2 regions of the Desulfuribacillus alkaliarsenatis genome follow, and region 2 is predicted to be linked to the other one. Evidence: riboswitches for the same ligand, from Rfam matches in the RefSeq annotation. Region 2 holds a riboswitch; the other holds the start of a gene.
The links. Region 2 has a riboswitch for S-adenosylmethionine ahead of BHF68_RS12295 (trans-sulfuration enzyme family protein). Riboswitches for the same ligand answer to the same signal wherever they lie in the genome.

Region 1 (6,359 bases), on a different contig from region 2:
GGAGGCATGTAAACAGAATAAACTGTGGCAGCAAATGGGCTATTCACCTATGGTTATAGGTGTTAATGTATCTGCTCTACAACTAGAAGAATTGAATTTTGTTAATAAAGTAAAGGATATACTAGAGGTTACGGGCTTAGATTCTAAGCTCTTAGAATTAGAAATAACTGAAACTAATATTATGTATAATATTGAACAAAACTTAGCAACTATAAGGAAACTAAAGGGGTTGGGTGTCCGTATAGCTATAGATGATTTTGGTACTGGATATTCTTCATTATCCTATCTGTCTAGATTTCCGATAGACACTTTAAAGATAGACCGTGCTTTTACTACTGAAATAGGTAAGGATAAACGTTCACAAATGATAGTAGATACAATAATATCTTTAGCCCATACGATGAACTTATATACAAATGCTGAAGGAGTTGAGACTAAGGGACAGTTAGAGTATCTAAGAGAAAAAGGCTGTGATTTTATACAAGGCTATCTAATTAGTAAGCCTGTAGGCGCTAATGAAATTATTGAATTATTAGATAAAGATAGAGATAAATAAATAGCATCGTGGAGAGTGGACAATGAGACCATTAGATGAAGATAAATACTTAGAAGAGCTAATAAAAACCTTAAATATAGATGATTCTGATGTTTGTAATCGTGAGTTATTTGAGAATTCGGAAATGACTTTTGAGACTGAGCCTGAAAATATTAGCAGTATTACTAAAACTGTAGATAAGGATGAGGGTACTGTACAAATTAAAGATGGTAAAATAACCGTTACTAATCCAGTCGGTAATGGGAAATACCCCAAAATAATTCCAACACCAGACATTATTACTACTGTGAACCAAGCTAGAATCAGGGCTCCTAGAACCGTTAAGGAATCTGATGATATTACCTGGGAAATAAATAATCAAATTAAGGGGTTTGAAATAACTGTATGTGAAGAAAAGCTGCATGTTTATTTTCAGGTGACACCTGATATATATAGGAAAAAGATTATAGTCGATAGTGGGCCATCTAACGTAATCAAGCTTGAATCTACAGTGATAGACTACGACTTTAGCCCGCAAGATATTTACGAGCTAATAGTAGAGGAAATATATAAATTGCAGATAAAGGTTGATGTAAATACAACGTTAATATTAAATGAATTATGGCAACCATCTTATGAAAAGGTGCTGATTGCAAAGGGAGTTCCAGTTACTCAGTCAAAAGATAGTTATATTGAAACGTTTTTCTCAACAAAAATTGAAGAAGTGATTGAAGAAGTTTCGGGGAAGGTTGACTTTAAAAATCGCGTAAAAATACCTTCTGTTAAACAGGGAGATATAGTAGCCAGATTACATCCACCTGAGGAAGGTGTGGAAGGATATAATGTTTTTGGGAGAATAATAAGGCCTAAGCACCCAAAGAAGCTAAGTGTAAAGCTGAATAAAAATGTCGAAATGAAAGCAGATGGTACAATTATCGCCCTAAAGTCTGGCAGGCTTTCAATTTCTGGGAATTTAGTAAAGCATATCGATATTTTTGATGTTCATATAGTACATGGTGATGTAGATATTAAGAAAGGAAATATTTATTTCACTGGAGATGTAATTGTTTATGGGGACGTTAAAGAAGATATGCGGATTGAATCTATGGGGAATATATGGGTGTTCGGAAATGTTTTTTATTCTACTTTAGTATCAGCTCAGAGTATTACGATTAGCGGGAACGTTATCAATAGCTATGTATATGGGGGGCATTTTATCACTTTTTATAGCCAAGCCTATAGAGTTCTTCAGGACTTAAGTCATTATTTTGAAAAACTATACGAGGTTGCTAACCAGTTAATGACGGAATTAAAAATACGAAATCAGGAAATATCGTATACTAAGGTTGTTGCGACCTTGTTAGATGGTAAGTTTAACACAATTATAAAAAGAATCGACGAATATAATGATATTTACACTGAGGCGAAGAGACATACAAATATACAAATGGATTTCATGGTTTTATATAAGCTACTATTGCCCTATAGCAGTTATCAAACAACATTAAAATTAGCGAGTATTGAAAGTATAAAAACATTAATTTTTGCCCTGAACGAGGGCATTGAAAAAATAAACAACTCTATTAAAGAAGATAGCACTATTTCCACAGGATACAGTTCTTTCTCTACATTAAAAACAAATGGTGACGTAGTATATGTTGGGAATGGGAGCTACCACTCTTTAGTTTTTGCAGGCAAAGACTGTAAATTTTACAGTCAAAACTCAGTTATCCGGGGCGGAACTACGGAAGCGATAAAAGATATCATCGCCTCTAAGGTTGGAAATGAGTTAGGGGCTCCTCCATGCTTAACTGCTGGTCGGACTATATTAGCGAAAGAACTAATAAGTGCAAAAATAAAGATAAAAAATAAATCGGTATTTTATGAGGGTCAACGACTGCGTAACGTAAAATTCTACTATGACCACAATGATGATGTAGTAAAATATATTAAAAACTAAATAGGCGATAAAATAGATAAGCGTGTGTAAGGATTGATATACCTTACACACGCTTATCTTATGCATTGTTTATATTGGAAATCTTAGTAGCGGACTTGCGCTGGTACTACAGCACCCTCATATTTTTCCTCGATGAATTGTTTAACCTCAGCACTTAGAAGAACTTCAGCTAAAACAGCGATTGCTTCGTTATCCTTAGATTCAGCACGGATAGCTAAAACATTTACATACGGAGACTCCGTACCTTCAATTATTAATGCATCATTAGCAGGTACGAAATCAGCCTGTAAAGCAAAGTTTGTATTTATTACTGCAAAATCGTATTCATCAATTGTTGGAGCTAATAGGGAAGCGTCAACTTCAACAAATTGAAGATTCTTTGGATTATCAACGATATCCTGCAGTGTACCTTTTAAGCCCACACCATCCTTAAGTGTAACCAGATTATTAGCTTCCAATAATGCTAGCACACGACCTACTTCACTTACTGCATTTGGCAAACCAACCTTTGCTCCATCAGCTAATTGATCGATGCTGTTAATCGATTTAGAGTAGCCACCCATTGGCTCAATGTGAACGCCGATAAATGGGATTATGTCGTTGCCTGTTTCTAATACGTAGTTTTCTAACCATGGCTTATGCTGAAAATAATTAGCGTCTAAATCTCCACCAGCTAAGGTTTCATTAGGCATAGTGTAATCATTGAAAACTCTAATATTAAGATTGATTCCTTTCTCAGCTAAAATCGGCTTAATATATTCCAAGACTTCAGCGTGTGGAACGTCAGTAGCACCTACTGTTAATGAAACATTGTCTGTTGCTGCAGGGCTACTGCCACCGCAAGCAGTTAATACAATAGTTAATACTGCTAATAGAGCAACTGTGAATAAAGTTTTTGATAGTTTGTTTTTGTTTTGAAACATGATAACCCCTCCATTTTTTATGTTTTATATATATTAACGATGGTTGACCTTTTTAGATAACCAGTCGCCAAATGATTGAATGACTTGCACCATTAAAACTAGTAATACAATGCAGACATACATGACTAATGGCTGATTGCGCTGAAAGCCATAGCGGTATGCCATATCACCTAAACCACCACCTCCTACAACACCTGCCATTGCCGTATAGCCTACCAAAGCAACAGCGGTTACAGTAATACCTGCAACTAATCCTGGTAAAGACTCAGGGATTAACACCTTGAAAATTATTTGTCGCAGATTAGAACCCATTGCTTGAGCAGACTCGATTATCCCTCTATCAATTTCGTTGATAGAAGTTTCTACTAATCTAGCGAAGAATGGAGCGGCACCGAAGGATAATGGCACTACCATCGCCTCGTAGGAAATTGCTACACCCATAATCTTTCTTGTCAAAGGAATTAACATAATTAGTAGTAGGATAAAAGGAATTGAGCGTAAGATATTTACGACAGAGCCTACTGACTGATTTATTATGTGATTCTCTAAAATGTGTCCTTTGCTCGTAAGGGCTAGGACTATGCCGATAGGGATTCCAATGACCGCTGCAATTACCGTCGGCCAGAATACCATATAGAGTGTTTCGTAGCTAGCAGTGCCTATTAGACTCCAATTTAACTGCTGGAGATCAGCTAGTAGATTTCTAAAGTCCATTTGTTAACACCTCAATTCGGATGTTATTTTCTTTTAAATATTTTAGAGCGTTCGATATGTTTTCAGGTGCACCCTCAACCGTCATGACGAGAGTTCCATAAGGGGTATCCTGAATACGATTTATTTGTCCGTGTAAAATATTAATATCTATATCATGAGTTTTAATCATATCGCTAATTACAGGATTACTAGTTGTTTCACCTAAGAACGAGAGCTGTAGTAGCTTATGTGTTGCTGAGTCTTTACTAGCAAAATTAGCTAGTATTTCCTCGGGTACTTCAACATGGGTTACCTGCTTAAGAAATTCATGTGCAATCTTAGTCTTAGGCTGGCTGAACAACTGTAGCACTGTACCAAGCTCAGCTATTTGACCTTGATCAATAACTGCTACACGGTCGCAAATGTTTTTAATGACTTCCATCTCATGAGTGATTAACACCATGGTCAGACCAAGCCTGCGGTTAATGTCCTTTAGCAGTTCAAGAATAGATAATGTTGTCTTAGGGTCTAAAGCAGAGGTTGCTTCATCGCATAATAAAACCTTAGGATTATTAGCAATTGCTCGGGCTATACCGACCCGTTGCTTCTGACCACCGCTTAACTGAGCTGGATATGAATCTGCTTGGTTCGTTAGTCCAACTAGGTGAATTAGTTCATCAACACGTTTGTTGATATCAGCCTTCTTCATGCCTGCTATTTCTAGTGGATAGGCAATGTTACCACGGACTGTGCGTGCGCTTAAGAGGTTAAAGTGCTGAAAAATCATACCTATTTCTTTGCGTTTCTCACGTAGCTGTGTGGTAGATAACCTGGTAATATCCTGATTATCTATGATTATGTTACCAGAGGTTGGAGTCTCAAGCATGTTAAAGCAACGAATTAGCGTGCTTTTACCAGCGCCACTATAGCCAATTATGCCGAAAATCTCACCTTGAGTAATTTCTAAGTCAATATTTTCTAAGGCAACGATCGATTTGCCGTTAGTCTGATATACTTTTTGTAAATTATCTACTTTAATCATAGTGTTTGTGCTCATGGTGAACCTCCTTTTTAAAGATAACTAAAATGAAAAATATAAGGCTTCACAAAATGAAAAGCGCCCTTCATAAGAAAGGGCGCATAACTAGTAAGTCGACCTCTCTCATCTATCAAAGCATACGCTTTGCAGGAATTGGCACCATAGTGAACAAAAATCGTTCACCGGTTGCCGGGTTTCATCGGGCCAGCCCCTCCACCTCTCTGGATAAGAGTATATATCCAAGTATTTAATTGTTTTAAGTTATATTTCGTAATTAGAAGTTGCAAATCATAGTATTCAGATGTGATTTGTTGTTAATTGTTTGTTTTAGCTTGATGAAATATTAACATGGGATGCTATATTTAGTCAACAGGAAAATTTTAATGATTTAAAATTCCTTTTCTCTCTAATTGAGTATTATCGATAATAGCTTCATCTTCCTTGCCTAATAAAGCGTATCTGTAGCTATCTGTTAATGCCTGCCAGCTAGCGTCGATAATATTTTCAGAGACACCAACGGTACTCCAGTTTGTTTCACCATCACTTGATTCTATAAGCACACGAATTTTAGCGGCAGTTCCGTCCTTCTCGTCGATAACACGCACCTTATAGTCCGTTAAGTATACATCCTTAAGGGTAGGGTAGATATCCTCAAGGGTTTTTCTTAGTGCATTATCAAGGGCGTTTACTGGGCCATTTCCATCATCAGCCGTTATCGAAGTGGTACCACTACCATTAATTTTTAATTTGACAATTGCATCAGATGTAACCTTTTGGTCACCACGTTTTTCAATAATTAGCTTAAAGGAATCAAGGGCAATTATTTCTTTTACCTCAGAAAAGGCTTTGCGTAGGAGTAGCTCGAAGGATGCTTCAGCAGCTTCAAACTGATATCCCTGGTGCTCTAGCTCCTTAATTTCATTAATGATTGTTTTCGTTTCAGGGTGTTCTTTACTAACATCTAAGCCCAATTCCTTAGCTTTAAAGAGTACATTACTCTGACCTGCAAGCTCGGACATAAGAACACGACGCTGATTACCAACGGTTTCTGGCTCGATATGCTCATAAGTTTTGGCGTTTTTAAGGATTGCACTAACATGCATACCACCCTTATGGGTAAAGGCACTGCGCCCGACAAATGGTTGATTCGAATGATGAACAACATTAGCAATCTCACTAATGTAGCGAGAAGCTTCAGTTAAATACTTT
Region 2 (6,359 bases):
AAGAAAATAGCTCTAACTTGGAAAGCAAGTCCATAGCTAATTGTTCTGATTTGAAACGAATTGACAACATTGCCCCATCACCTGTAGCTTGTCCGAGGTGAATATTATACCCTTGTTCATTTATAGATGGATAATATACTTGATTTATCCATTTAGATCCCTCTGTTTGAGCCCATTCAACGATGGCCTGTGCATTTTTCGTCTGACGTTCCATCCTTAACCCTAATGTTTTAAGACTTCTAAGGAGTAGCCAAGAGTCACCCGCTGACAAGACAGATCCTGTTGTATTCTGCAAAAATCCGATTCTATCTGCAAGGTCTGCATCATTCGTAATAATTGCTCCTGCCAATAAATCATTATGGCCCGCTAAATACTTTGTCCCACTGTGAATTACAATATCTGCACCTAAATTAATTGGTGTTTGATAATATGGTGTCATAAATGTATTATCTACTATAAATAATGCATTAAATTGTTTGCACAGTTTGGCACACAGCTTGATATCTGTAATCTTCATTAATGGGTTAGACGGCGTTTCGATTAATAAACCTTTAGTATTGGGTTTCCATGTCTGTTCAACTTCAATAAGATTAGTAGTATCAATAAAATCTGCGTCTATGCCATACTGATTGAAATATTGTTTTAATAATCGGTATGTGCCGCCATATAAATCTTCTGATAGGATTACATGATCACCAGACTTGAACAAACCGAAAATAGTAGTTAAAGCAGCCATTCCAGTTGGAAAAGCAAAACCGTACTTACCTTCTTCTAGACTAGCTAGTGCTGTTTCTAGTTCCTGTCTAGTTGGATTAGAAGTTCTTGAATAATCATAACCAGTACTTTCACCTATTGCTGGATGTCTAAAAGTAGCTGAGTGATAAATGGGTGTGCTAATTGCACCATATTTTTCATTTTTAATAACACCAACCTGAGCTAAAATCGTGTTTTTATTAAATTTCATCATCTAACCTCCAATATATGCTATTTCAATTGTATTAATTATGCTTATATAAGAAAAAAGCTTTCTCTTAAGAGAAAGCTTTTTAAACTCGCACTTTCTCTTATCTATCAGAAGTATTCTGCAGGATTTAGCACCTCATGAATTTCATAGGTTGCCGGGTTTCATAGGGCCAGTCCCTCCACCACTCTGGATAAGAGTATATTCTATTACGTTAAATCATAGCAAATTTATCGAATAAGTCAAGTTATTTATATTTTTTCTTTGCAATTTTGATTATTCTGTCGAGCATATCAGGATATTCTAGGCCGATACTTTTAGCTGCATCAGGAAATAAGCTAGTAGGAGTCATACCTGGTAATGTGTTTATTTCTAAAATTACAGGTTGCTGTCCTTCTGGTACAATAAAATCTACCCTTGAATAGGTTTCACAACCTAATGCCTTATGTGCTTTGATAGCCCAATCTTGAGCTATTATAGTGTTCTCTTTAGAAATTCTAGCAGGTATTATGTGCTCAGAGCCACCAGGCGCATATTTTGATTCATAGTCGTAATGGCTATTCTTAGGTACTATTTCTATGACTGGAAGAGCCTGTATATCATCACCTGTACCTAATACGGCAACTGTGATTTCAACACCCTTTATATACTCTTCAACTAATATTTCTGAATCAAAATTAACAGCTGTATTAAGACCTTCTAAAAGCTGTTGCTTATCATAAGCAATAGTTAAGCCTATCGTTGAGCCCTCTTGATTTGGCTTGATTACAATTGGAAAGCTAAAGATATTTATAATTTTGTTAATTATTAACTCTCTATTTAGATTAATTTCATCAGGTTTTACAATAAGCTCTTTAGCTACTTTAATACCAGCTAATGCAAAATGTTTTTTTGATAAAGATTTATTCATAGCTAAGGAACTTGCAAGAACCCCAGAACCTACATATGGGATATTAAGTAATTCTAATAAGCTTTGTACTCTCCCATCTTCTCCGTATCTTCCATGTAATGCGATATAGGCAAAGTCAGGTTTATCCGCTAGTAATTGTTTGATTAACTGTTGGTGATTATCATATTCTAGTGCTATAACATTGTAACCTTTTTCAGTTAATGCCTTGCATACACCTAATCCACTCTTAAGTGACACTTCTCTTTCGTTCGAAATACCACCATATATTACAGCTATATTATTCAAGTTATTGCCTCCTTAATTTAATGTTAAAAAACAGTTCAAATTATAATATTTTAATAATGCGTTATGTTATAATTAAGCCAATACGTTATTTCATTATAATACAAAGGAGCATCTAAATGTACTCTAGTCGACCAATCAAACATACTTTTATTATTCTATTAATTATGTCCTTATCCCTGCTAATTCTTATCGGTTGTCAAAATTCTGCAGGCACGCCTGAGCAACCTGACACAAGCCTAGATGTTGAAAATGAAGACTTATCAGATGATAAATTTGAAAATGGCACTGACAGTAACAATAACAACAATAACGAAATAGCTCAGCCTGAGATTACAGACGAACCTGCCTTGTCTGATGAGCAGCTTCGTGAATTAAAGGTTAATGAGTTAGGTGAAGTTATGGTCCTAATGTATCACGTTATTGGTGATAAAGAAGACGAATGGGAGCGTACTGCTGACAATTTCCGAAATGACTTAAAAGTATTATATGAAGAAGGCTACTATCTGGTTACGGCTAGAGATTTCGTTACAGGAAATATGGACGTACCAGCAGGAAAAACTCCTGTTATCTTAACATTTGACGACTCAACAGAAGGTCACTTTAGGTTTTTAATAAATGAACAAGGTGAAAAAATCGTAGACCCTGATTCTGCTGTAGGTATTATTGAAAACTTTGCAAATGAAAATCCAGGTTTCGGAACAGCAGCTACGTTTTACGTTAATTATCCGTTACCTTTTAGGCAAAATGATCAACCAGAATGGCGTAAGCTTAAATTCGAGTATTTAGTTGATTTAGGTATGGAGATTGGTAATCATACCTATGGGCATGAACGCCTAGACCGCATAACAGACGAAGAGGTTCAAAGAACCCTTGCGCGTCATGTTGAAGCTACGCAAAACTTATTACCAGGCTATTCTGTCGATACATTTGCATTAACGTTTGGTATAAGACCTGTAAATCGCGAATTATCAGTTCAAGGTAGCTATAACGGTATTGATTATCATCATAAAGGAGTCTTTCTAGTTGGTTCCAACCCTGCTCCTTCACCTTTTTCTACGGAATTTAAACCAGAAGCAATTCCTAGAATTAGGGCAGCCAGTGTGCCTTCTGATTTCTTCAATCAATGGATAGATTATTTTAGAAATAATCCTGAGCGCCGATATGTAAGTGACGGTGATATGAACACAATAACCATACCTGAAGAGCTTAAGGATAGCGTAAATATAGAGAAGTTCGATGATAGAACTATCCGAACTTACTAACAGTATTTTAGCGGCACAACATTTGTTACTTAAATGTTATGCCGCTGTTTTTTAGTTGTTCAATTGCTGTATTTAATTGCTCATTGTTCTGTACTAGACCAATGCGCACATAACCTTCTCCCATGGCGCCAAAAGCATCTCCTGGGATTACAACAATTCCCGCTTGCTCTAATAGAAGTACAGCAAACTCTTTAGATGTATAGCCTTCAGGAATCCTAGCCCAAATGAACATGGATGCTTTTGGTTTATTAATTTTCCAACCAAGCTTTTCAAGCCCATTGATTAGTATGTCTCGTCTTTCTTGATAAACATCAGACATCTTTTTGCAATGCTTCCCTCCATCTTTAAGGGCCGCTAACGCTCCTGCTTGTACAACGTGGAACACTCCATAATCGATGTTGCTTTTAAGTATTGTTAAATTTTTTAATACTTCTTTATTACCTAAAGCAAATCCAAACCTTGCGCCTGCCATATTATAGCTTTTCGATAAAGAATTAATTTCTATACCTATATCCTTTGCTCCAGCTACCTCTAAAAAGCTAGGAGGCTTATAACCATCAAAGCACAGTTCAGAATAAGCTAAATCGTGAACAACTAGTATATTATATTTTTTTGCGAAAGCTACTACTTGTTCGAAGAAAGCTAAGTCAGCTACAGCAGATACAGGATTAGATGGATAATTTAAGAACATTAGCTTTGCCTTAGTGGCTACTTCTTCAGGAATCGCTTGTAAATCTGGTAAATAACTATTTTCCTCAAGTAATGGCATAGTATGTACGGTTCCACCAGCTAATTCAACGCTAGCAAAATAAATTGGATATCCTGGATCTGGCACTAATGCTATATCACCTGGGTTAAGTATCGTTAAAGGCAGATGAGCTAACCCATCCTGTGAACCCATCAATGTAGTTATTTCTTGCTCATGGTTTAATACTACATTAAAGCGATTGTAATACCAGTCAGTTATAGCTTTATGTACTTCTTCAGTTCCTTTTAACGAATAAAAAAAAGACTTAGGTTCTGACATTGCTTTACCCATAGCCTCTATAACTGCTTTAGGTGGAGGCAAATCCGGTGTGCCTATACTCAAATCTACTATATTTTTACCTTTTTTTAACTCGTTTTGTTTTCTTAAAGCCATTTCAGAAAAGATTGCAGACCCTATATTTTTCATTCGATTTGCAATGAACATAATAACCTCCAGTTGTTGATAAAATAATTATGTATGGTATCATTATAGCATTAAAAATGGAATGTTTAAGACAAAGGGGAAAATTTATGTCTATTAAAAAAATACTTCTTGTGTATGCTCATCCGGATGATGAAACCTTTGCAAACGCTGGAACGATAGCTAAATATACTAATGAATATCAGGCAGAAGTTTATGTTGCCGTTGCAACCAAAGGTGAAGCAGGCAAGCTTGGTGACCCACCTCTTACAACTAGAGAAAACCTAGGCAATTTCAGAGAAAATGAAATGCGAAAAGCTGCTAAACACCTAGGCATCACTGATATATTTTTTCTTAACTTTTTAGATGGTACATTAGATATATTAACTGAAGTTGATAAAAAAAAATTGCGCTCAGCTATTGCTAAAATAATACTAGAAATAAAGCCAGATATATTAATAACATTCCCTGAAGACGGTATTTCCCTTCACAAAGATCATATTGCTATACATAGCTCCTGTTTAGCTGCGATTGATTCTGTCAAAATGGAGTATATAATACCTAAGATGTATTATACTGTTGTTCCTAAATCTCTTTACAAGCTCAGGGGCAAAACCAATCAAGGCACTCTAGACAGTCAAGTTACTACTAAAATTAACATTGCTAAATATAAACAGATTAAATTTAGAGCCTTATTAGAGTATAGAACGCAGGTGTTTTCTATAAACAAAGTGTTTCCTGGCCTATTAACTAGTAATAATTTATCTCTTATATATGATTATGAACATTATCAGCTTGTAAGTTTATATGGAGAAACTATAGACTTTACATCCCATCGTGAAGTATCTTTGTTTGATAAACTAAAATAATTAATAGCTTACTACATCACAAATTTTAATAAATTAGTAGTTTTTAGCTAAAAAACTAGTCATTCGACAAAATCTTACAAGCTTTAGCTGTTTATTTTATTATTTATATATGTTACAATAAATAACAAATAAGTTAAGAGTTCGTGTATTAGGAGTGTGATACTGTGTCAAAACATTTGTTTCAGTCTGAAACTGCTACCGCATTAGCGAATGATACAGGTAGAAATTCCTGCGATGATGGAAATGAAGCTAGTAACACTAATCATGGGACTTTACCGACTTGGTGGAAAAAGATTAAAGCTGTTCAAGTATTAGAAGAAGAGCAACAAAAATAATATTTAAAAATGGCGCCAGATGGCGCCATTTTTTTATCATAAAGCTAGCAGAAGACTCCCACTTCAACAAAGTAAGTGGGAGATGAATGCAACAATATAGCAAACATATGTTTTCAAGCATCTCCTTTTGTGGTATAATGTTAGTAACTGGAAAGGAGGTGAAATCTAGTGAAACTAAGCTTGAAATACTACCCACGCTGGAAAAAAGAACAACTACAAATCATCGAAGAATTATCATTTCACACCACGAAACTATACAACATCGCTAATCATCAGTGTCGTGAGAAATACAAAAGTTACCGTGTCTTAGAAAAAGAATTAAAGCAAAATTGGCATAAGCCATATCTACATTCACACACTTACCAGCAACTATTAAAAGTATTAGAACAAAACTGGAAAAGCTATTTCAGTTCCTTAAAAGACTATAAACAAAATCCCAGTAAATACAAAGCAATGCCACAACCGCCAAAGTACAAGCACATACATAAACGTAAAAACGAAATCATCTTCACCAATCTAGCAATACGTAGAAAAGACGGTCATATACTACTTTCATTATCCAAAACCAT

Region 1: linked by a shared signal. The riboswitch ahead of BHF68_RS00675 (methionine ABC transporter ATP-binding protein) and the one ahead of BHF68_RS12295 (trans-sulfuration enzyme family protein) in region 2 are both predicted to bind S-adenosylmethionine.

Annotation. Positions count from the first base shown of each region.
Region 1 covers NZ_MIJE01000001.1:130,547-136,905, forward strand. Annotated here, with positions in the region: gene BHF68_RS00655 (bifunctional diguanylate cyclase/phosphodiesterase) at 1-556, shown strand, start outside; gene BHF68_RS00660 (FapA family protein) at 579-2,495, shown strand; gene BHF68_RS00665 (MetQ/NlpA family ABC transporter substrate-binding protein) at 2,579-3,418, opposite strand; gene BHF68_RS00670 (methionine ABC transporter permease) at 3,452-4,132, opposite strand; gene BHF68_RS00675 (methionine ABC transporter ATP-binding protein) at 4,122-5,153, opposite strand; SAM riboswitch class I at 5,271-5,382, opposite strand; gene cimA (citramalate synthase) at 5,531-6,359, opposite strand, start outside.
Region 2 covers NZ_MIJE01000033.1:87,479-93,837, forward strand. Annotated here, with positions in the region: gene BHF68_RS12295 (trans-sulfuration enzyme family protein) at 1-964, opposite strand, end outside; SAM riboswitch class I at 1,062-1,161, opposite strand; gene BHF68_RS12300 (D-alanine--D-alanine ligase family protein) at 1,209-2,156, opposite strand; gene BHF68_RS12305 (polysaccharide deacetylase family protein) at 2,273-3,418, shown strand; gene BHF68_RS12310 (LL-diaminopimelate aminotransferase) at 3,444-4,610, opposite strand; gene BHF68_RS12315 (PIG-L deacetylase family protein) at 4,697-5,455, shown strand; gene BHF68_RS15420 (hypothetical protein) at 5,620-5,790, shown strand; gene BHF68_RS12320 (RNA-guided endonuclease InsQ/TnpB family protein) at 5,959-6,359, shown strand, end outside.